Regions from separate parts of the Cupriavidus necator N-1 genome, predicted to be linked through region 1. Evidence: predicted binding sites of a transcription regulator. Region 1 holds the regulator's gene; each other region holds the start of a gene.

Evidence for each region. The regulator sigma-54, encoded in region 1, starts transcription at its own class of promoters, with help from an activator protein. The targets are predictions, from matches to a motif close to TGGCANGNAANCTGCTTT.
Region 2: the regulator sigma-54 is predicted to act here: its motif matches at 1,134-1,151, upstream of urtA (urea ABC transporter substrate-binding protein).
Region 3: the regulator sigma-54 is predicted to act here: its motif matches at 1,043-1,060, upstream of CNE_RS18745 (ATP-NAD kinase family protein).
Region 4: the regulator sigma-54 is predicted to act here: its motif matches at 927-944, upstream of CNE_RS23330 (isopenicillin N synthase family dioxygenase).

The regions. Positions count from the first base shown of each region.
Region 1 covers NC_015726.1:396,454-398,654, forward strand. Annotated here, with positions in the region: gene hpf (ribosome hibernation-promoting factor, HPF/YfiA family) at 1-227, opposite strand, end outside; gene CNE_RS01980 (RNA polymerase factor sigma-54) at 276-1,757, opposite strand; gene lptB (LPS export ABC transporter ATP-binding protein) at 1,893-2,201, opposite strand, start outside.
Region 2 covers NC_015726.1:1,041,515-1,043,715, forward strand. Annotated here, with positions in the region: gene cyoC (cytochrome o ubiquinol oxidase subunit III) at 1-484, shown strand, start outside; gene cyoD (cytochrome o ubiquinol oxidase subunit IV) at 484-852, shown strand; gene urtA (urea ABC transporter substrate-binding protein) at 1,206-2,201, shown strand, end outside.
Region 3 covers NC_015723.1:147,190-149,390, reverse strand. Annotated here, with positions in the region: gene CNE_RS18745 (ATP-NAD kinase family protein) at 1-1,006, opposite strand, end outside; gene CNE_RS18740 (sigma-54-dependent Fis family transcriptional regulator) at 1,242-2,201, opposite strand, start outside.
Region 4 covers NC_015723.1:1,140,884-1,143,084, forward strand. Annotated here, with positions in the region: gene CNE_RS23325 (ABC transporter substrate-binding protein) at 1-617, opposite strand, end outside; gene CNE_RS23330 (isopenicillin N synthase family dioxygenase) at 1,160-2,158, shown strand.

The DNA.
Region 1 (2,201 bases):
TATAGGTCTTCGTGATGCGCCTCGACAAAGATGTCCTTGCCCTTGAGATGTAGATTAATTTCCGCGTACTGACGCCGGTCCTTTTCCTTGTGGTTGTCGACAGAGAGCAGCACGCTAACGCCAATGACCTGATCGAAATGCCTGACGATTCGCTCCAGCTTCGTTTCCACGTACTCACGCAGAGGGGGCGTGATGTCCAGGTGGTGTCCACTGATCTTGAAGTTCATAGCGCTTCTCCTTCTGAAAGAGCCTCACCAGGCAGGCGGTGGGCTCGGCTACAAAGACTTGCGGAGATTGACTGCGGGGATCTTCAGGGCTTCGCGATACTTGGCAACAGTGCGGCGCGCAACAACAAAGCCTTGCTCACCCAGCAGTTCGGCAATGCGACTGTCGGAAAGGGGATTCCTCGGGTCTTCGGCTCCTATCAGTTGCTTGATCAAGGCGCGGATGGCCGTTGATGAAGCCGCGCCACCGGTTTCGGTGGACACGTGGCTGCCGAAGAAGTACTTCAGTTCGAAAGTACCCATCGGCGTTGCCATGTATTTATTGGTCGTCACCCGGGAGATGGTTGACTCGTGTAAACCCAGTGTATCGGCAATCTCCCGCAAAACCAAGGGGCGCATGGCGATTTCGCCGTGACTGAAAAAGTTCTTTTGACGCTCGACAATGGCCTGCGAGACACGCAGGATTGTGTCGAACCTTTGCTGGATGTTCTTGATCAGCCAGCGCGCCTCTTGCAGCTTTTGCTGCAGTCCGGCCGTGCCGGACTCACCCTTCGCGCCACGCAGGATTTGGGCATACATATCGTTGATGCGCAGCCTCGGCATCACATCCGGATTGAGCTGCGCGATCCAGCCGCCGCCACCCTTGCGCACGAACACGTCCGGCACCACGAAATCCGCTTCCGGGCGGCTGTACGCATGGCCGGGGTAGGGCGCCAGCGAGCGGATCAGTTCGTGTGCGGACTTCAGTGCCACTTCATCTACCTGCAGCGCCTTCTTCAGCCGCGTGTAGTCGCGTACTGCGAGCAACTCCAGGTGATTGCTAACGATGTTCAGCGCCAGTTCGCGTTGCGGGTGCGTCAGGCGTCGCAACTGCAGGGCCAGGCACTCGGCGGCGTTGCGCGCACCCACGCCGGGCGGGTCGAAACTCTGCAGCAGCGTGAGGATGGCGTGGACTTCGTCGATCTCGAACTCGAGTTCTTCCGGCAACTCCGTGCAGATCTCCTCAAGCGATGCGCTCAGGTAGCCATCGTCGTCGAGCGATTCGATCAGGAAGATGGCCAGGCCTTTGTCGCGCGCCGAGATCTTCAGCGGCGTGAGCTGCTCCATCAGGTACTCGCGCAGCGTGGGCTCGGCCTCGCGCAGCTGCATCGGCGTTTTTTCATCCTCGTCGCCCTGGGGGCGGCGGGCAAAGTCGTCCAGGCTCCAGTCGCCGCTGCCGTAGTCGTCGCCGTTGCCGCTGTCGCCATAGCTGTCGTCGTCACCCGCGCCGTCGGCGCGAGCCTCGCCATTGCCCTGGGGCTCAGCCGGGGCGGGCGCCGGTGCGCTCTGCAGGTTGACCGAGCCGTCGGCCGCCACGCGCAGCGGGCTTTCGATCCAGTCGTTCTCGCGCTCGAGCAGCGGGTTTTCCGTCAGCGCCTGTTCGACCTCTTGCTGCAGTTCCAGCGTGGAGAGCTGCAGCAGCCGGATCGACTGCTGCAGTTGCGGGGTCAGGGCCAGATGCTGGGAAAGACGGAGCTGTAGCGACGGTTTCATGCGAGCTATTCTATGCGCATCTTTCCGTTGTTGGAACGGAAATTGCTATCGCTTATGCGGTCCGATCGCCGCTGGCTGTGGGAGGGCCCACGCGCACCCGCGAAGAGGCCTGCCGCTCGCGGGCAGGCCGTTAAGTCACATGCGGAAGTTCTCGCCCAGGTAGACGCGCCGCACTGCATCATTGGCGATGATTTCCTCGGGCTGGCCCGCGGCCAGCACCGTGCCTTCGCTGATGATGTAGGCGTGGTCGCAGATGCCGAGCGTCTCGCGCACGTTGTGGTCGGTGATCAGCACGCCGATATTGCGTGCCTTGAGGAAACTGACGATGCGTTGGATCTCGCCCACGGCGATCGGGTCCACGCCGGCGAAGGGTTCGTCCAGCAGGATGAAGCGCGGCGACGACGCCAGCGCGCGCGCGATTTCCACACGGCGGCGCTCGCCGCC
Region 2 (2,201 bases), 650 kb from region 1:
CGCGGCTTTCGCCGTGCTGCGCGGCGAGCTGGCAGGCGGCCCGTCGGCGAAGGAGCTGTTCGAGCTCAACTACGTGCTGGTGGAGACCTTCATCCTGCTGTTCTCCTCGATCACGTACGGCATGGCGATGATCTCGCTGCAGAACCGCAGCCTGAGCCGCGTGCAGGTGTGGCTCGGCGTCACGTTCCTGCTGGGCCTGGCCTTCATGGCGATGGAAATCAACGAGTTCCATCACCTGATCGCCGAAGGTGCCGGCCCGGGCCGCAGCGCGTTCCTGTCGTCATTCTTCACCCTGGTCGGCACCCACGGCCTGCACGTTGCCAGCGGCATGCTGTGGATGATCGTGCTGATGTGGCAACTGTCGAAGAAGGGCATCACCCCGACCCTGACCAAGCGCCTGACCTGCCTGTCGCTGTTCTGGCACTTCCTGGACGTGGTCTGGATCGGCGTGTTTACCGTGGTCTACCTGATGGGACATCTGTGATGGCACAACACAACGCACCGGCGGCGCACGGCGCCCACGACTCGCACGATTCGCACGCGGGCCACGACACCCACGCCAGCTTCAAGTCGTACGCGATCGGCTTCATCCTGGCCGTGATCCTGACCGTGATCCCGTTTAAGCTTGTGATGGACGGCAGCATGGACAAGGGCACCATCCTCTGGATCATCCTCGGCATGGCCGTGGTCCAGATGCTGGTCCACCTGAAGTACTTCCTGCACCTGGACACGTCGTCTGAGCAGCGCAGCAACGTGATCGCGCTGCTGTTCACCGCGCTGATCCTGGTGATCGTGGTGGCGGGTTCGCTGTGGATCATGCACAACCTGAACGCCAACATGATGGTGATGTAAGGACCCAGCGTCCTGGCATCGAAAGCGGGGCCCCGGAAGGGGCCCTTTTTTTTGCCCATGCCAGCCTTGGGGCATGGTGCCCGGCCCTGGTGCGGGGCGCGCAGCGCCTGGCGCCTTTCGCATGCCGCCCGCACGGAATTGCACCGATGCACGGGAGTGGTGCGCGCGCCGCCCGCACTGCCCTGGTGCGGATACGCGATCGCCGGCAGCGGTAGCGCCTGCGCGCCGCGCCAGCAGGCCGTCTGCCGCCGGCGCGGTGGGTATCAGGCCGTTTGCCTCCATGGCACGCTAGTTGCAGAAGCATCACCCGGGGAGCGTAGTCCCTGACCAACACCATAAACGGGAGCTGCAAAATGCAACGACGTGACATGCTGAAGCTGTCGGCGATAGCCGCCGCGGCGATGATCGGTACCAGCCCGCTGGCGCTGGCGCAGTCCAAGGAGCCGATCAAGGTCGGCATCCTGCATTCGCTGTCCGGCACCATGGCCATTTCGGAGACGTCGCTGAAGGACGTGGCCCTGATGACCATTGATGAGATCAACAAGAGCGGCGGCGTGCTGGGACGCAAGCTGGAGCCGGTGGTGGTGGACCCGGCCTCGAACTGGCCGCTGTTCGCGGAAAAGGCGCGCCAGCTGATCACCAAGGACAAGGTCGCAGTGACCTTCGGCTGCTGGACCTCGGTGTCGCGCAAGTCGGTGCTCCCGGTCTATGAGGAACTGAACTCGCTGCTGTTCTACCCGGTGCAGTATGAAGGCGAAGAGATGTCGAAGAACGTCTTCTACACCGGTGCAGCGCCCAACCAGCAGGCGATCCCGGCGGTGGAATACCTGATGAGTAAGGAAGGCGGCGGCGCCAAGCGCTTCTACCTGCTGGGCACGGACTACGTCTACCCGCGCACCACCAACAAGATCCTGCGCGCCTTCCTGAAGAGCAAGGGCGTGGCCGACAAGGACATCGAAGAGGTCTACACCCCGTTCGGCCACAGCGACTACCAGACCATCGTCGCCAATATCAAGAAGTTCTCGCAGGGCGGCAAGACCGCGGTGATCTCCACTATCAACGGCGACTCCAACGTGCCGTTCTACAAGGAGCTGGGCAACGCCGGGCTGAAGGCCAAGGACGTGCCGGTGGTGGCGTTCTCGGTGGGTGAAGAGGAACTGCGCGGCATCGATACCAAGCCGCTGGTGGGCCACCTGGCCGCATGGAACTACTTCATGTCGGTCAAGAACCCCGAGAACGATGCCTTCCGCAAGCAGTGGGCGGCATGGGTCAAGGCCAACAATCTGCCCGGCGGCGACAAACGCGTGACCAACGATCCGATGGAAGCCACCTACGTCGGCATTCACATG
Region 3 (2,201 bases), on a different replicon from region 1:
CGTCGATGCTGCGAAAGGCGTGGTCATGCAGGGTGACGGTGACTTCGTCGTCCGGCCCGAAGGCCAGTTCGCGCTCGCCGTCCAGCGCGACAATGCCGCTGCGCTGGCGCACGCGATGGGGCCGGCCGTGTTCGAGCCGCTGCCAGCCGGCCACCGGCACGGTGCACATCAGGCCGGGTGCGATCGGCGCGCACAGGTCGAATTCGCCTTCGCCGGGGGCGGCCAGCTCGATCGCGAGGCCGCCCTCTTCGCGCCGGCCCACCGGCTCCAGCAGCCCGGCGATGGATGACAGGCCGATGGCCTCGGGGTCGGCAAAGGACACGTAGACGGCGGCAAGCGTGTCGGTCTTCCACAAGGCGCGCGCGCCGATGAAGTGCTCGTGCGAGATCACCGCATCCACCAGCGCAATATCGCGGCGAAAGCCGCCGTTGCCGTCGCGGATGACGATGTCGAGCCGCTTGTTCGACGCCAGCGCCTGCGCAGGGGGAATGCGGCCCGTGGCATAGAGGCCGGTGGCCAGCCCGATGATGGTGGGTTCGCGCATTTCGGGGTAGGCATTGTTGGTGCCGGTCGACAGGCCCGCGATCGGCACCGCGCCGCACTCGCGCACCACCGCGCGGTGGGTGCCGTCGCCGCCCAGCACGATGATGGCGGCCACGCCCGCATCGGCCATGCAGCGCGCGGCGCGCAGGGTGTCGTCAACGCGCGCGGTGACCGGCATGTCAAGGTAGTCGACCGCGGGTAGCCCCGAGTCCGGCCCCTGCCGGCGTGCCAGGTGCCGCGCCAGCATGACGCGCAGGCCTTCGCGGTCGGGCATCATCAGCACGCGCTCCACGCCGCAGGACGCCAGCGCGGCCAGCAGGCGCAGCACGATATTGACGCGGTCGGCCAGCTGCAGGCTGTTGGCGTTGGCGATCACGCGGCGGATATCGCGCGCGGAAATCGGGTTGGCGATGATGCCGACCACTGGCGCGATCTGCGCGCTGGCGCCTGCTGCGTGCCCCATTGCCTGTCTCCTGTTGTCGTTGTCTTGCCAAGCGTATTTGCAATGGCCGTGCCAGTGCGCGCAGGCAGTGAAAACCGGGGAAACAGGGGTATCAGCGGGGTCGGATCCGAGGGATTACCCCGAGGCGGAAGGGCAAAAGCGACGCTGCGCTGTGACAGGTGTCACAGCGCAGGTGTACAGGGGATGGACAACCGTATCGCAGGGATGGCGCGCGTGCGCCGTGCTGCCTGCCGGCTTATGCGTCGGTGGGCTCTGGGCCGCCGTCGCGCCGGTTGGGCGACTGGATGCCGTAGCGCTCCATGCGGCGGTACAGCGTCATGCGGCTGACGCCGATCTGCCGCGCGACCGCGCTCAGGTTCCAGCCGGAGGCGCGCAGGTATTGCATCAGCAGCATGCCTTCCGGCGGCAACTGGTGCGGATCGAACGGCGCGGCAGCGGGTGACTGGGCGGGCCCTGGCTGCGGCAGGGCGGCGGACGGAGCGGGTCCCGCCAGGCTGTCAGGCAGGTCCGGCACATCGATATAGCCGTCGGCGCAGACCGCGCGCGCGTACTCCAGCACGTTGCGCAGTTCGCGCAGGTTGCCGGGCCAGCGGTGGCGGTGCAGCCGCTCGCGTGCCGCGGGCGACAGCGTGATCTCGCCGCCTTCTGCGCCCCCTTCCTGCAGCAGCTTGCGGACCAGCCAGTCCAGGTCGGTGCGCGCACGCAGCGGCGGCAGCGTAAAGCGCGCGCCGTTGAGGCGGTAGTACAGGTCCTCGCGGAAGCGCCCGTCGGCCACCAGTTGCTCCAGGCTGTGGTGCGTGGCGGAGATGACCCGCAGCCGCACCGGCACCGGCCGCGCGGCGCCGACAGGCAGCACTTCGCCCTCGGCCAGCACGCGCAGCAGCCGCGACTGCAGCTCGCGCGGCATGTCGCCGATCTCGTCCAGGAACAGCGTGCCGCCGTCGGCCTCCTGGATCAGGCCGCGCTTGCCGCGCGGGCCTGCGCCGGAGAAGCTGTTGGGCAGGTGGCCGAACAATTCGCTTTCAATCAAGGTTTCAGGGATCGCCGCGCAGTTCACCGCTACGAACGGCCCGCCGCGGCGCGCGCTGGCAAGATGCAGCGCCTTGGCCAGGAACTCCTTGCCGCTGCCGGTCTCGCCGTGGATCAGCAGGTTGATGGGCGAATCGACCAGGCGCGCCGCGCGCTGCAACTGCTG
Region 4 (2,201 bases), on a different replicon from region 1:
CCCATGCCGCGCGCCTTCAGGTTCAGCAGGCCGGTGAAGAAAAAATAGGCGGCGGCATCGAAGTCGCCCTTGACGAAGCGCGTGTCGCCGATATCGGGCGTGACGCTCTCCCACTTCACGCCGCCGGGGTCGAAGCCCTGCGCCCTGGCGAAGACAGGGAACAGCTTGCGCGAGGCATTGAACGGCTGGCCCAGGATGGACTTGCCGGCCAGGTCCGCGGGCCTGACGATGCCGCTGCCCTTGCGCACCAGGATCGCGTTCGGATTCAGGTCGTACTGGATGGCCACCGCCTTGAGCGCGGCGGACGGGTTGGTGGTGTTGAATTCGATCATCGCCGCCAGGTCGGCCGAGGCGCAGTCATAGGCGCCGCCCGCGACCAGGCTGATGGCCGAAGCCGAGCCGTTGCCAGTATCGATGGTGACGTCGAGCCCGGCGTCCTTGTAGTAGCCGCGCTGGTGCGCCAGCAGGAACCCCGCGCCCGAGGCTTCCACCTTCCAGCCGAGATTGAACTTGAACTTCTGCAGCGAGCCCGCCGCGCGGACATGGGGCACCGCGAACGGGGCGGCGGCAAGCAGGGCGGTGGCGCCAGTGGCGCGCAGGAAGGAACGGCGACGCATGTCTTTCTCCGGAACGAATGTCACTGGACGATGCGTGCGCGGGCGGCTGGCGCGGGTGCAGAAGGAGAGCGTGGCCTCCCGAGACACCGGCACCACGCCGCGCCGGCATGCGGCCAGGGCATGCGCGGGGACCGTGCACATCATCGGGAGCAATTTCCGGGCGGCGTGCCGCTGAACGCTTCTACTCCGTAGCGGTTTCAGCAGGATCCGTGCCGGGCGCTGCGCGGCGCCATGCACCAAGCCGTTGCCCGGCATGCGCCATCACAGCGCAATCCCCGGCGCAATGCTGCGATCCCGGTGCAAAACCCCTGGCCCGGAACCTGCATAACCTCAAGCAAGAGTAGAAGCGTTCACCATCCCCGCGGCGCGTCGCAGACGCACGCCGGATGGCCGGGAATTGCTCTTGAAGTCCGTGCCCCTCGCCATCGCGCAGGCTGGCACAGGCGACCTCAGGAGCGCGTTGTCCCGGCGTGCGTTGCCATGGGTGGTCTGCCTGTGCCGGCGAGGGGCCAATCCCTGACCCGCATTGCACAAGGAACACCATGAGCCAACCAGACACCGCCTACGCCCTGGCCGAACTCCACCGCGAATCGCGCATGGGCGCGTTCGGTTCGGAAACCCGCCAGCGCGAGATCCGCCGCATCGACCTGTCCGACTACGCGCGGCGCAAGGCGCAAATCGCCGATGAACTGTGGAAGGCATCGGTCGACGTCGGCTTCTTCCAGATCGCCAACCACGGCATCGACCTGGCCAGGGTGCGCGAAGCCTTCGCCATGACCGAGCACTTCTTCGCGCTGTCCGACGCCGTCAAGGCGCAATACCCGCTGCAGAAGGCCAACAACGCCGGCTGGGAAAGCCGCGCGCAGGTGCGCCCCTCGACCGGCACCCCGGACCAGAAGGAGTCCTACCAGATCACGCGCCCGCATATGGCCGGGCTGTGGCCCGGCGATGACGAACTGGAAGGCTTCCGCGCCACCATGCTTGCCTTCGAGGCGCAATGCTGGGAGGTGGGCATGAAGGTGCTGTCGTGCTTTGCCGGCAAGCTCGGCTTTGCCAGCGACTTCTTCACGCAGGCGCACGATCCGCGGGCGCCGGACTACCAAAGTACGCTGCGGCTGCTGCACTACTACGCGATCCCGCCCGAACTGCGCGACAAGCTGGACCTCTGGCGCGCTGGCGCGCATACGGATTTCGATTGCCTGACGCTGCTGTTCCAGCGCCCCGGCCAGGGCGGCCTGCAGGTCTGCCCCGGCAAGGAGATGGAGGCGCAGGCATGGACCCCGATCGAGCCGGACGAGGAAGTCATCACCTGCAATATCGGCGACATGCTGATGCGCTGGAGCGACGACCGGCTGCCGTCGAACTTCCACCGCGTGCGCAATCCCGCGCCGGATGAATACATGGGTCCGCGCTACAGCATGGCGTTCTTCTGCCAGGCCAACCGCAGTGCGATGATCGAAGGGCCCGGCGGCAAGTATCCGCCGATCAGCGCGGGGGATTACCTGCGGCAGCGGGTGAATGCGAATTTCAAGGGGTATTGAGGCAGCGAGTGATTGTCGCTGCCGAGGGAGAACACCGGTGGGC